Regions from separate parts of the Microbacterium sp. AC215 genome, predicted to be linked through region 1. Evidence: predicted binding sites of a transcription regulator. Region 1 holds the regulator's gene; the other holds the start of a gene.
The links. Region 1 encodes HrcA, which represses chaperone genes, less so after heat shock. Its sites were predicted from a motif close to TTNGCACTCGNNNNNNNCGAGTGCNAA; they were not measured.
Positions count from the first base shown of each region.

Region 2: groES (co-chaperone GroES) is a predicted target of HrcA. The motif match lies at 2,496-2,522, and genes of this name have one in related genera.

Region 1 covers NZ_OZ409869.1:244,597-251,953, reverse strand. Annotated here, with positions in the region: gene ACZZZF_RS01330 (PhoH family protein) at 1-546, opposite strand, end outside; gene ACZZZF_RS01325 (HIT domain-containing protein) at 608-955, opposite strand; gene ACZZZF_RS01320 (16S rRNA (uracil(1498)-N(3))-methyltransferase) at 1,000-1,728, opposite strand; gene dnaJ (molecular chaperone DnaJ) at 1,743-2,858, opposite strand; gene hrcA (heat-inducible transcriptional repressor HrcA) at 2,898-3,929, opposite strand; gene hemW (radical SAM family heme chaperone HemW) at 4,036-5,253, opposite strand; gene ACZZZF_RS01300 (DUF1990 family protein) at 5,270-5,923, opposite strand; gene lepA (translation elongation factor 4) at 5,993-7,357, opposite strand, start outside.
Region 2 covers NZ_OZ409869.1:1,463,216-1,470,572, forward strand. Annotated here, with positions in the region: gene ACZZZF_RS07260 (ABC transporter substrate-binding protein) at 1-889, opposite strand, end outside; gene rarD (EamA family transporter RarD) at 1,034-1,972, opposite strand; gene groES (co-chaperone GroES) at 2,116-2,412, opposite strand; gene ACZZZF_RS07275 (class I SAM-dependent methyltransferase) at 2,556-3,764, shown strand; gene ACZZZF_RS07280 (hypothetical protein) at 3,779-5,002, opposite strand; gene ACZZZF_RS07285 (hypothetical protein) at 4,986-6,047, opposite strand; gene ACZZZF_RS07290 (hypothetical protein) at 6,051-6,563, opposite strand; gene tsaD (tRNA (adenosine(37)-N6)-threonylcarbamoyltransferase complex transferase subunit TsaD) at 6,563-7,357, opposite strand, start outside.

The DNA of each region.
Region 1 (7,357 bases):
GTTCAGCGCGTCATAGAGCGGGCGGAGGTACGGGTCGATCTTGTCGGTGAGCGTGCCGGGCAGGAATCCGAGCCGCTCTCCGGCCTCGACCGCGGGGCGGGTGAGGATGATGCGGGTGACCTCTTTGCGCTGCAGGGCCTGGACGGCCTTGGCCATCGCGAGGTAGGTCTTTCCGGTACCGGCCGGGCCGATGCCGAAGACGATCGTGTTCTCCTCGATCGCGTCGACGTACTCCTTCTGCCCCAGCGTCTTGGGACGGATGACCTTGCCCCTGGTCGACAGGATCGCCTCTCCGAGCACCTCGCTCGGGCGAGGGCCGCCGTCGTTGCGCAGCAGGCGGGCCGAGCTCGTCACGTCGCTCGGGGCGAGGTCGTGGCCTGCCTTGGTCATGGTCATCAGCTCGTCGACCAGGGTCTTCGCCTTCGCGACTGCCTCCGGCGCGCCGGTGAGCGTGATCTCGTTGCCGCGCACGAGCACCTGGACGTCGCGGTGCTCCTTCTCGAGCATCCGGAGCAGTCGATCCTGCGGACCGAGGAGCTGCACCATGGCGACGCCGTCGGCGTAGATCTTCTCGACGGCGGTGTCGGATGCGGTCAGGTCGTTTTCGTCAGAAGCCAACGAGCTTGCTCTCCTCGATGTTGCCGAGCACATGGGCGTGCACGTGGAAGACGGACTGGGCGGCGCTGGCGCCGTTGTTGAAGATGAGGCGGTATTCGCCGTTCGCATGCTCGGAGGCGAGCTGCTTCGCAGCCGCGACGATCTCCGCGAGCAGACCGGGGTCGCCCTCGGCGAGCTCCGTGACGTCGCGGTAGTCCTCGGTCTTGGGGATCACGAGCGCGTGCAGCGGTGCCTGCGGGTCGATGTCCCGGATCGCGAACACGCGGCCGGTGTCGAGCAGGATCTCACCCGGGATGTCGCCGTTGAGGATGCGCGTGAAGATCGAGGGCTCGGACATGCTCCCAGTCTACTGACCGCAGCACTGCCGGGTCCGTAGCCTGATCACCAGCGGCTGAGTGCGACCGACAGCACGGCGATCGCAGCCGGGCCCGCCGTGGACGTGCGCAGCACGGTGTCTCCGAGCAGCACACGCTCGGCGCCGGCGTCCGACAGCTTCGAGAGCTCGTCGTCGGAGATACCACCCTCGGGCCCGACGACGAGGACGATGTCCCTGCCGTCCGGCTCGAGCTCGGACAACCGCGCGGGGGCGGTCGGGTCGAGAAGCAGCACCCGCTGAGATACGGCGCGTCTCGCGAGGTCGGCGGTCGACGCCGGAGGCGCCACCTCCGGGACCCACGCCCGGTGAGCCTGCTTCGCCGCCTCGCGGACGATCGTCGCCCACCGCTCGCGCCCCTTGACGGCCTTAGGACCATCCCATCGGGACACGCTTCGGCTCGCCTGCCACGGCACGATCTCATCGACGCCGAGCTCGCATGCCGCCTGCACGGCGAGCTCGTCGCGATCGCCCTTCGCGAGAGCCTGCACGAGCACGATGCGAGGGCTGGGCGCGGGGTCGACCGATCGCTCGGCCACGCGCACGTCGACGCGGGACGGAGACACCTCTTCGGCGACGCCGGTCAGCCACACCCCCGAGCCGTCGCCGACCGTCACCGCCTCGCCGACGCGGAGCCGTCGGACGACGGCGGCGTGCTTCGCCTCGGCGCCGGTGAGCGACACGAGGTCGCCGACCGCGGCATCCGAGGAGTTCTCGACGAGGAAGTGGAGTGCCATGAGCGCCGTCCGGATCAGTGCGAACGGAAGCGGTCGCGGAGCTTCGAGAACAGCCCCTGCTGGAACTGCGCCAGCTGCGGGCCCGGTGCCTTGGTCTTCTTCGCGAAGTCCTCGATGAGCGCGCGCTGCGCGGAGTCGAGCCGGGTCGGGGTGACCACCTGCACGCCGACGCGGAGGTCGCCGCGCTGGTTGCCCCGCAGCGGCGTGATGCCGCGGCCCTTGATCGTCAGCACGTCGCCGGACTGGACGCCCGAGCGGATCTCGAGATCGACCTCGCCGTCGAGACCCTGGATCGTGGTCTCGGTGCCGAGGATCGCATCCGGCATCGACACCTCCAGCGTCGCCAGCAGGTCGTCGCCGTCGCGGCTGAAAGACGGGTGCGGGTTCACGGTGACCTCGACGTACAGGTCGCCGTTCGGGCCACCCGCCTTGCCGACCTCGCCAGAGCCCGGCAGCTGCAGGCGCAGCCCGGTCTCGACGCCGGCGGGGATGTCGAGCGAGACGGTGCGACGCGAGCGCACCCGCCCCTGGCCGCCGCAGGTGCCGCACGGATACGGGATCGTCGTGCCGTAGCCCTCGCAGGTGCCGCAGGGCTGGGAGGTCACGACGTTGCCGAGCAGGCTCCGCACCTGACGCTGAACGTGGCCGGAGCCGCCGCAGATGTCACAGGTGACGGGCGACGTGCCCTCCTGGCAGCACGAGCCGTTGCACGTCTCGCACAGCACGGCCGTGTCGACCTCGATGTCGCGGTGCGCACCGAAGACGACGTCGCCGAGATCGAGGGTCACCCGGACGAGGGCGTCCTGTCCCCGTTCGCGGCGTGACCGCGGACGCGCGCCCCTGCCACCGCCTTGGCCCGCACCGAAGAAGGTCTCGAAGATGTCCCCGAAGCCGCCGAAGCCCTGGAAGTTGCCGGCGGCGCCGTCTCCGCCGCCCATGTCGTAGCGGCGACGGGAATCGTCGTCGCTCAGGACGTCGTATGCATGCGTGACGAGCTTGAACTGCTCGGCCGCGTCTTCACCCGGATTCACATCGGGGTGGAGCTGACGAGCGAGGCGTCGGTACGCCTTCTTGATCTCGTCGGTGGAGGCGTCACGAGAGACGCCGAGTACCTCGTAGTGGTCTGCCACAATGGCCCTTCTGCGTGTGCTGTTCTCTGGGCGGCCGCGTCAGCGGGCCGCCTCGTCTTCGTCGAGCATCCGAGACAGATAGCGGGCCACGGCCCGCGCCGCCGCGAGATTGCTCGGATAGTCCATGCGCGTCGGCCCCATCACGCCGACTCGCGCCGTGCCGCTGGGGGCGGCGTAGTTGCTGGCCACGATCGATGCCTCGCCGAGGCCGAAGGACGCGTTCTCGGTGCCGATGCTGGCGGCGAGACCGTGGGAGTCCGCCTCCATCTCGCTCATCAGCCGCAGCAGCGTCACCTGCTCCTCGATCGCCTCGAGCAGAGGGTGGATGCTGCCGCGGAAGTCCTGCTCGCGTCGAGCCAGAGTCGCTGCTCCGGCCATCACCAGGCGCTCCTGACGGAAGGCGCCGAGCTCGTCGATGACGATCGTCGCGAGAGCGCGCAGTACGACGTCATGACTGTGTGCGTCGTCCGCGAGAAGCGCCTGCAGCCGCTCAGCGGCGTCGCTCACCGCCCGGCCCGTGATCAGGGCGGAGAGACGAGCACGCAGCAGCGCCATGTCGGCGTCGTCGACGTCGACGGGCAGCGGGGCGATGCGCTGCGAGACGCCGCCCGCGTCGGTGACGAGCACGATGAGCAGACGATTCGGCGCCAGCGCCACGAGTTCGAGATGCGTGAGATGCGCGCGCGCGAATGACGGGTACTGCGCCAGCGCGACCTGCCCCGTGAGCTGCGTGAGCACTCGGACCGTGCGCACCATCAGGTCGTCGAGGTCGGAGGGAGCGGTGAGGAAGGACTCGATGGCCGTGCGCTGCGCGACCGACAGCGGCCGCAGCTGGGCGAGATGATCCACGAACACGCGGTAGCCCTTGTCGGTGGGAACGCGACCGGAGGAGGTGTGCGGGGCGGCGATCAGCTCTTCGTCTTCGAGCAGTGCCATGTCGTTGCGGATCGTCGCCGCGGACACGCCGAAGGAGTAGCGGTCGACGATCGATCGGCTGCCGACGGGTTCATGGGTCTCGACGTAGTCCTGCACGATCGCGCGGAGAACCTGGAGGCCTCTTTCGCTGACCATCGCAACTCCCTCCCTCTTGGCACTCACTGGCTACGAGTGCCAATTCTACCCGCCGACGCCGACCACGTGCTGATCCGGCACGATGTCCTGACTCAGCGGTCGCCGATCAGTCGGTGAGCTCACGCACGACGGCATCGGCGAGCAGGCGCCCCCGCAGTGTGAGCTGCACGCGTCCGCGAACGGCAGCGGCCGGGTCGACGAGCCCATCCGCGATCAGACCCGCGACGCGTGTCCTCTTGTCCGCGGCGAGGTCGCTGACGGCGATGCCCTCGCGGATGCGACTCAGCAGCAGGATGCGCTCGAGCGTCGTCGACTGCTCGTCCGGCCGCTCCGTGCCGGCGGCGGGAGACTCCGCTGCGGCGAGCCGCTGTGCATACGCGGCCGGATGCTTGACGTTCCACCACCGCAGGCCGGCGACGTGACTGTGCGCGCCGGGACCGAATCCCCACCAGTCGCTCCCCCGCCAGTAGGCGAGATTGTGCCGCGAACGCTGCTCGGGCGAGCGAGACCAGTTGCTGATCTCGTACCAGTCGAAGCCCGCCGCTGCGAGACGCGCATCGGCGAGCTCGTACATGTCGGCCTGCAGGTCGTCGTCCGGCGCCGGCACCTCGCCTCGGCGGATCTGTCGCGCGAGCTTCGTGCCGTCCTCGATGATCAGCGCGTACGCCGAGATGTGGTCCGACTCGAGTGCGAGCGCCGCATCGAGCGACGCCTCCCAATCACCGAGCGACTCACCAGGGGCGCCGTAGATGAGGTCCACGCTCACGGCGAGGCCTGCGTCCTTCGCCGCGGCGACCGCTGTCGTCACATTCTCGGGGCGATGGGTGCGGTCGAGAGCGGCGAGCACATGCGGCACTGCCGACTGCATGCCGATCGACAGTCGCGTGACGCCGGCATCCGCGAGGGTCCGCGCGACCTCGGGTGTCACCGTGTCGGGGTTCGCCTCGACCGTGACCTCGGCGCCGTCGACGAGGCCGAACGCGTCGGTCGCCGCACCGAGCATCCGGGCGAGATCTCCCGCGGGCAGAAGAGTCGGCGTGCCGCCGCCGAAGAACACGGTGTCCATCGGGCGCAGCGCGCCCGCATCCGCGAGAACGCGCCTCGCCAGGGCGATCTCGGTGATGAGCGTCGAGGCGTAGTCCTCCTGCTTCGCGCCGCGGAGCTCTCCCGAGGTGTAGGTGTTGAAGTCGCAGTAGCCGCACCGCACCCGGCAGAAGGGGACGTGCAGGTATGCGGAGAAGGGCACGGAGGAATCGATCGGCAGATCGGAGGGCAGATGTCCGTCTGCCGGTGCCGGATCGCCGAGTGGGAGCGGACCGGCCATCAGAGAGGTGCGACCATCAGACCGGAGTCGCGTACAGCGGCGAGATCGCTCGCAGATAGCGTGCGAACAACTCGCGGCGACGGCGCTTCACCAGCGGCGGGACGACGCGGTAGAGAAGGGAGTTCGGCGCGTCGAAGGCACGGACGGAGAACCACACCTCGTCGTTGTCCTCGCGCCAGTCGATGTCGAAGGACTCCTCACCGCGCACCACCGAGCCTCCGACCGTGCCCAGCACGAATCCGATCCGGCGCTTCTCCTCGGTCACGGAGATCACGCGCAGCTCGGCATCCGCCCGCATGCCGGCAACCCGCCCATGCAGGCGCAACGTCATGCCCGGGCCGGCGAACGGGGTGCCTTCCGCATCGAAGCGCTGTTCGACGTCGTTCTTGCTCGGTGCGATCGGCGTGCCCTCGGCGTCGAAGCTGACACCGGCGTAGGCGGGACCGGGCGCGGGACGCACATCCTCGATGCTGAGGCCCGCCGCGCGCTGCGCGGTCCAGGTCAGCAGAGCTTCGCCCGCGGACTGGAAGCGGTCATGACCGCTGCCGATCCGCCAGGAGTTCTCCGCCGGGATGCTGCGCTCCGGCGGGTACTGCATCAGATCGGGCGCGTGGGTCGCACCCACGGCCGCATAGTCAACCGTGTCGTCTCGGAAAGTCCCGCGCCGCATGCGTTCCAGCCTACTTCCCGTTCCCTGGACGATCACCCTCCACGCCGGGAACAGCCCGGCCCGAAGGTCCTACTTCTTGTCCTTGCCCTCGACGTCGCCGGAGAGCGCTGCGATGAACGCCTCCTGCGGCACCTCGACACGACCGACCATCTTCATGCGCTTCTTGCCCTCTTTCTGCTTCTCGAGGAGCTTGCGCTTGCGGCTGATGTCACCGCCGTAGCATTTGGCGAGCACATCCTTGCGCAGCGCCCTGATCGTCTCGCGGGCGATGATCCTGGCGCCGATGGCGGCCTGGATCGGCACCTCGAAGTTCTGGCGAGGGATCAGCTTGCGCAGTCGCTCCGTCATCAGCGTGCCGTAGGCGTAGGCCTTGTCGCGGTGCACGATCGAGCTGAACGCGTCGACCTTGTCACCCTGCAGCAGGATGTCGACCTTGACCAGGTCCGCCTCCTGCTGTCCGGCGGGTTCGTAGTCGAGCGAGGCATAGCCCTGGGTCTTGGACTTGAGCTGGTCGAAGAAGTCGAACACGATCTCGCCGAGCGGCATCATGTAGCGGAGCTCCACGCGCTCCTCGGAGAAGTACTCCATGCCCAGCAGTGCTCCGCGACGCGACTGGCAGAGCTCCATGACCGTGCCCACGTAGTCCTTGGGCAGCAGGATCGCGGTCTTCACCATCGGCTCCGACACCGAGCCGATGCGACCGTCGGGGTACTCGCTCGGGTTCGTCACCGTCACGGTCTCGCCCGTGTCGCTCGTGAGCACCTCGTAGATCACGCTGGGTGCGGTGGTGATGAGGTCGAGGCCGAATTCTCGCTCGAGACGCTCGGTGATGATCTCGAGATGCAGGAGTCCCAGGAACCCGCAGCGGAAGCCGAAACCGAGGGCGACGGAGGTCTCAGGCTCGTACTGCAGCGAGGCGTCGGAGAGCTTGAGCTTGTCGAGCGCCTCCCGGAGCTCCGCGTAGTCGCTGCCGTCGATCGGGTAGATCCCCGAGAAGACCATCGGCTTCGGGTCGGTGTAGCCCGGCAGAGCCTGGGTCGAGGGCCTGCGTGCCGTCGTGATCGTGTCACCGACCTTCGACAGACGGACGTCCTTCACACCGGTGATGAGGTAGCCGACCTCGCCGACGCCGAGCCCCTTGGACGGCACCGGTTCGGGGCTCGACACGCCGACCTCGAGCGCTTCGTGGTTGGCACCCGTCGACATCATCTGAATGCGCTCGCGGGGCGACAGGCTGCCGTCCACCATGCGGACGTAGGTGACGACCCCGCGGTAGGCGTCGTAGACGGAGTCGAAGATCATGGCGCGGGCCGGAGCATCGGCGTCTCCGACGGGTGCGGGGATCTCCTTGACCAGTCGGTCGAGCAGCTCCTCGACGCCGACACCGGTCTTGCCCGAGACACGGAGCACGTCCTCGGGCTTGCCGCCGATGAG
Region 2 (7,357 bases), 1.2 Mb from region 1:
CCTGTGCGCCCTCGAGCGAGAACGGGAAGTTCGTGTCGGGCGAGGAGCCGTAGTCCGACAGGTTTCCGTCGACGAGGTAGAACTTGTCGGGCGAGATGCCGGCGTTGACCAGCAGCGGGGCGATGGTCTTGAACTGGTCGAACGACACGATCGCGACGGCGTCGGGGTTCTGAGCCTTGATCGTCTCGACCTGTGCGTCGAACTGACCGTCACCGACGTTGTACGACGCGTCAGCGACGACCTCGCCACCCGCGTTCTCGAACGTCGACTTGATGTTGTCGAACAGTCCGGTTCCGTACGCGTCGTTCTGGTAGATCACGCCGAGGGTCTTGTGTCCGTCTTCGGCGATCAGGTTGCCGAGGACCTCACCCTGCAGAAGGTCGCTGGGCGCGGTGCGGAAGTAGAGACCGTTGTCGTCCCAGTCGGTGAAGTCCGGGCCGGTGTTCGAGGCCGAGATCTGCAGGATGCCGGCGCTGACGTTTCCGTCGAGGATCAGGCGGGAGACGCCCGACGCCGCGGCACCGACGATGGCGGTGACGCCCGCGCCCTGGAGCTTGCTGATCGACGTCTCGTAGGCCTTGGTGTCGGTGTCGCCTTCGTCTTCCGCCGTCAGGTTGATCGTGACGCCGGCAGCAGCATCGTTGACCTCCTTGACCGCGAGGCCGACGCCGGATTCCATGGGCGGGCCGAGGAACGACAGCGAACCGGTCTGCGGCAGCAGCGAGCCGAGCTCGAGCGTGAGGTCGGCCGACGATCCGCCGCCGCCGCCACCGTCGGACGGCTCCTCAGAGGGCGTGCCGCTGCAGCCCGCGACGACGATCGCCGAGACGCTCAGCAGCGCGACTCCGGCGAGAATCTTGGCGCTGCGCGAGCGCGTGAATGAGGTCATGATGCTCCCTTGCGTGACTGGCCGTGGATTGTGACCACGGTCGGGTGCTCTAACACTAGGACTGAAAGGCTTCGCGTAGGGGTCGCCGATGTTTCGGTGCGTTAACGATCCGACACCGAGTTTCCGGACGGGTGAACCGGGAGTTCAGACGAGTGTCGGCTGATCGATCCGGCGTCCGCGACGCGCGGCGAGCAGCAGGTCGATCAGGAACACGAGGATCGCGACCCAGACGATGATGAAGCCCGCCCACCGCTCGGGCGGCATCGGCTCGCCGAGCACGACCGCGCCGATGATGAACTGCATGACGGGGGTGATGAACTGGATCATCCCGATGACGGTGAGGTTGATGCGCCGGGTGCCCGCGGCGAAGAGCAGCAGGGGCACCGCCGTGGCCACACCGGCGAACGCGAGAAGCACCGCATGCCACACACCCTGGGAGCCCATCGTGATCCCGGCGGGGGTGGCGGCGACGAGGATCAGCTGCACGATGGCGATCGGGATCAGCCAGAACGACTCGAGCGTGAGTCCGCTGACCGCATCGACCGCGGGGCCGATCTTCTTCTTGATGAGTCCGTAGACGCCGAACGAGGCGGTCAGCGACAGGGCGATCCACGGGAACTCGCCGTAGAAGAGGACGATCACGATCACGGCGACCGCCGCGATGCCGATCGCCGCCCACTGGAGCCTGCGGATGCGCTCCTTGAGCACGAACACCCCCAGCAGCACGGTGGTGATCGGGTTGATGAAGTACCCGAGGCTGGTCTCCACGATGTTCCCGGAGAGGGTTCCGATGAGGAACACCTGCCAGTTGACGTAGATCAGGACACCCGCCAGAGCCGTCCATCCCAGCAGCCTCGGCTGCCGGACGATGACGCCGAAGGCGGCCCAGCCGCGCATCACGGTGAGGAGGAGCAGGCAGAAGACGAACGACAGCAGCACGCGCCACGCGACGACCTCCCACGGACCGGTGGGCACGAGCAGCAGGAAGTAGAGGGGCAGCACGCCCCAGAGCAGATACGCTCCCCCCGCGTACGCGACTCCCGCCGTCTGAGTGGCTCGGGAGGCGGCGTTCGTCGGGGTCACCGCACAACCCTATGCCCGTCGCCGCGCCGCCTCCGCCCCACGAGACCCGCCATCCGGACATTGGCAGGAATCGATGCACCGGTGGCCGAACACGCAGGAAGGCCCGGATGCGTGATGCATCCGGGCCTTCCGAAGACGTTGTCTCAGCGGACGACGACTGCGAGCACGTCGCGAGCCGACAGGACGAGGTACTCGTCTGCGCCGAACTTCACCTCGGTGCCGCCGTACTTGCTGTAGAGCACACGGTCGCCCACGGCGACGTCGAGCGGAACGCGGTTGCCGTTGTCATCGATGCGGCCGGGGCCCACGGCCACGACCTCGCCCTCCTGGGGCTTCTCCTTGGCGGTGTCGGGGATGACCAGGCCACTCGCGGTGGTCTGCTCGGCCTCGACCTGCTTGATGACGATGCGGTCCTCGAGCGGCTTGATGGAAACCGACACGGTCTACCTCTTCTTTCTTGACGCTGACAGGAAGACTTTTCGCACTCTCAACCCGAGAGTGCTAATCCAGTCTAGGCGTTCCGCTGGCACTCACGCAATGCGAGTGCCAATGCGGCGAACAGCCCGCCGCCTAAGCTGGGGCAGTGGAGATCTCCGAGCTGCGCGCACTGCTCACCCCCGAGGGCCTGAAGGCGCTGGACGAACTCGGCCCCGTCGACGAGGTCGCCGACGTCGCTCGGATCGTATCCCGGCTGCGTGCGGCCGGCCACTCGCCCGAGCTCGTCTCGGCCGTGGTCGGACAGGCACGACTTCGCACCAAGGCGAAAGGCAAGTTCGGCGACTTCGCGGCCCGGATGCTGTTCACCCGGGCCGGACTCGAGCAGGCGACGCGGTTGGGCGTGGCCGCCCGGCATGCCCAGCGGATGCGCCGCGCCGGCGTCACTCGCGTCGCGGATCTCGGCTGCGGCATCGGCGGGGATTCTCTTGCCTTCGCCGGCGCAGGGCTCGACGTCGTCGCCGTCGACGCCGACGAGGTGACCTCGGCGATCGCGGCCTACAACCTGGCGCCCCTCGGAGACAGCGCGAGGGTGATCCACGGCACGGCCGAGGCGCACGTGCCCGTCGAGGGCGACGAGAACCAGGCGATCTGGATGGATCCGGCCCGCCGCACCGCCGGGCACAGCGAGACGCGCCGGGTCTCGTCCGATGACTACTCTCCGCCGCTGGACTGGGCCTTCGACGTGGCCTCGCGCACATCGACGGGCATCAAGCTCGGTCCCGGTCACGACCGCGATTCACTTCCCGTCGACGCCGAGGCGCAGTGGGTGAGCGCAGACGGCAGCGTGGTCGAGCTCGTGCTCTGGACGCGCGCACTCGCCCGCGACGGCATCCGCCGTTCCGCCCTCGTGATCCGCGGCGAGCGCTCACATGAACTCACCGCAGGCGCCGACGCCGTCGACGAGCCCGTGCGCGAACTCGGCGCGTTCCTGCACGAGCCGGACGGCGCGGTGATCCGGGCGCGTCTGATCGGCGATGTCGCGCGCAGCCTCGACGCGGGAATGCTCGACGAGCGCATCGCGTATCTCACCTCCGACGCCGCTGTCACCAGTCCGTTCGTGCAGTCGTTCCGGGTGCGCGAGACGATGCCGGCGAACCCGAAGGCGATCAGCGCCGTCCTCAAGGCGAACGACATCGGCTCTCTCGAGATCAAGAAGCGCGGCATGGACATCGACCCTGCGGCCTTCCGCAAGAAGCTGGCGCTGCGGGGCGAGCAGACCGCGACGCTGATCCTCACTCGCGTGGGTGATCAGCGACGAGCGATCCTCGCCGATCGGGTGCCGACAGCGGGCTGACGTCTCCCCGGCGCCTAGCCCTCGGAGTCGTCGGACGGGATGTCGACCTGGATCGGATCCTGGAATTCGCCGCCGAGCTCGAGCGTCTCACCGGGCCTCACCGTCTGCTCTGCCGTCGCCGTCGTGCTGTCTCCGGACACCACGAGGTAGGGCATTCCGTTCAACGTGTACGCGAGACGCACGCTCCAGTCGGAGATCATCCCTCCGGCCTCGTCCACGATGGTTCCGGCGACCTCGATGACGTCCGCCGACGATTGTCCCTCGCTCGCCGGGCGGCATTCGACGGCCTGGACGGCATCGACGATGAGGCAGTCCTGGATGTCGTCGCTCTCGACGCGCTGTGCGCGCCAGACCGGGGCATCGCGGAAGTACCCGACGACCGAGAAGGAGAACTCTTCGAAACCCTCCTCGACCAGCTGCTCGGCGCGTTCCCGCTCGTCGCCCTGGAACTGCGACAGCCAGGAGTTCTCGTCCGAACGCCATCGCTGGATGATGCCGACGACCTCCCCGTTCATCGCTCGCGCGGCGGACGCCCAGATCTCCTCGAGGCCCTCGTCCCCCTCCCCCGGCACCGCGACGCTCGCGTTCAGGCCGATGCCGTTCCCGTTGTCGAGATCGGCCGCGGGCTGGCACTGATCCGCCGACTTGTCGGCGGCGTCGAGCGTCAGGCACACCGTCTCGCCGTCGTCCTTCGTCGCGTACCAGACGAGGGCGTCCTCGTCCTGTCCGATCGCGCGCAGACTGCCCGGGTCGAACCCGCCCTCGGCCTGCAATTCCGCACGCCGCTCCTGCTGCGCGGAAGTCAACGCGACGGCATCGCCGGAACGCCCGAAGAGCGCCCAGCCGGTGCCGAGACCGATCACGAGCAGAAGTGCGGATGCCGCGGCGACCGCCTTCCAGTGCTGACGGAATGCGGCGCGGAGGCCTCCGGTCTCGGCAGACCGGCGTCCGTCGTCCGCGTGTTCGCCGGGCGCGCTGGGGGAAGCGTCGGCGACGGGTGCCTGACCGTCACGGAACGGCTTCTCCGACGTCGGCGGCTCGTGGGCCGGTCCCTGCCCGACCGGCGCGTCGACCCGGTCACGCGGGCCAGGGTCGACCCGGTCAGGCCTGCCAGGCTCGCCGCGCAGCGATTCGAGCTCTCTCAGCCTCGCCGCCTCGGCCTCGGTCAGGCCACCGTCGCGGCCGTACGCTTTGACCTGCAGCCCGCGCAGCTCGGCAGAGTCACTCTCCTGCAGCATCGTCGCCCTCCCAGCCCTTCGTCACGGTCAGGTACTGCTGACCGTAGCCGAACCGGTACTCGTAGCGGGTCGTCTTCCCCTCACCCACGACGTCGAGCACGAGCGTCCTGTCCGCGTCGGCGAGCATGATGCTGTCATCGCAGGCCATCGGAGGGTCGGGCATCGACCCGTCGTAGACGAGACAGTACCTCTGCGTGGACATGTCGATCCCCGTCCAGATCGGCACGTCGTCGTCGTAGCCGGCGACCAGGATCGTCCGCCGGTCCAGTCCCGTCCGCTCGGCGAGGGCGGTCACCGCCTCCGCCTCGTCGGGGCTGGCGAACATCGCCGTGGACTGCGGCGAGGTGATATAGCTGCGGGTGACGACCGCCGGCTCGCCGGCCGGCGTGAGGAACATCTGCGCCTCGACGTCATAACTCTGACTCTGGCTCACGGGTTTCGTGAGAGTGGCATTCACGCCCTGGACCACGGCCTGCTCCCGCGTCGTGCACGCGGGAGCCGTCGCATCCTCGTGTCCGAGCACCAGGCACACGTCAGCGCGCTCGTTCTTCGTCGCGAACCAGATCACGACGCCTTCTTCCTCCGCCATCGCCCGCACCGACCCCGGATCGAAGTCCCCCGATGCGACGATCGCGCTCTGCCACTCCTCCTGCTGGGCGCTGAGCTGCATCGGCGCGGGACCCCGGTCGGTGAAGAGAAGCCAGCCCAGCGCGAGGCCGATGACCGCGAAGGCCGTGGCGACCGCGACCGCGAGACGCCGATGGTGTCGCAGCGCGATGAGCGGGGACCCGCCCTGGCGCTCGATGTCCACGGCCGGGTCGGCAGGTGACGCGCTCCCCTCCTCCTCGGCAACGCCCCGCGGAGCCTGCGCAGGGTCCGGCGCACGCGTCTCCGGACTTCTCGTCGCCGGCGGCCCCGCCAGACGCGTCTTCGCGGATTCCAGCTCGCGCAGCCGCGCTGCATCCGCCGCGCTCAACGCCCCCGCACGGCCGTACGCCCGCGCCTGGAGCGCGCGCAGCTCGACGGATCGGTCCGCGTCGAGCATCGGCTATCCGAGTCTCTCGAACTGCATCCCGGCCCAGACGAGCCAACCGAGGCTGTAGACGGTCGCACACAGACCGAGAACGAGCGCCCAACGAGCGATGGCGCGGCTCTCGACCGGTCGGCGCAGCGACATGATCGACGCGATCACGGCGACGATGGCGATCGGGATGCCCCAACCGACGAAGAACGACGCGGCCAAGGCGACGACCGCCGCCATCAGCGCCCAGGGAGCGAGGCGGGTGTCGTCCACGGCGGACGTGCCCGTCGCCGGCTCCCAGTCGCCCTCCCGACCGATGTCCTCGGCGACTGGCCCCGTGACGACCACCGGCTCGACTCCGACCGGGCCGGTGGGGAGCTTCGTGTATCCCTCGCGGCGCGACCCGGGTATGCGTGCCGACCCCGCCGGATGCTCGACCTCGCCGCTCGGACGCTCGATCCTGGTCGGCGGCACCGCGGCACTCGAGGCGGGCCCCGGTTCTGCACCCGCCCGATCCGGAGTGCGAGGCACGTCGCTCATCACATCACCGCGACGCGCTCGTCGACCTGGATCTCGGTGACGGGAAGCGTCGAGTCGGCTCCGAACGCCAGCGTCGACGGGCGACGGCCGGACGCGATGAGCTCCGCGGCGAGCGCCGCGATCATCGCGCCGTTGTCGGTGCACAGCGACAACGGCGGGATGCGCACCGTCACGCCGGCCTTCTCCGCCCTCGCGAGGGCGACCTCGCGGAGTCGTCGGTTGGCGATCACTCCTCCACCGAGCAGCAGGCGGGGCACGCCGAGGTCTGCGCACGCGGCGAGCGCCTTCGTCACGAGCACATCGACGACCGCCTCACGGAAGCTCGCGGCGACGTCGGCGACGGGCACGGGAACGCCGTCTGCCTCGCAGCGCTCGACCCAGCGCGCGACAGCGGTCTTGAGCCCGGAGAAGGAGAAGTCGTAACGGTGCTTCGCGAGGTCGGAGGCGCGCGAAAGCCCTCGAGGGAAGCGGATCGCGTTCGGATCTCCGTCGAGTGCCGCTCGATCGATCTCGGGTCCGCCGGGGTACGGCAGCGACAGCAGTCGGGCGACCTTGTCGAATGCCTCCCCCGCGGCATCGTCCATGGTCTCGCCCAGCATCTCGACGTCGGTCGTGAGATCGCGCACGTGCAGCAGCGAGGTGTGCCCGCCCGATACCAGCAGCGCGATCGTCGGGTACTCCAGCGGCTCGGAGTCGGGAGTCAGGATGTCCGCGGCGATGTGTCCGACCAGGTGATTGACCGCGTACAGCGGCTTGTCGAGCGACACCGCCAGACCCTTGGCGGCGCCGACGCC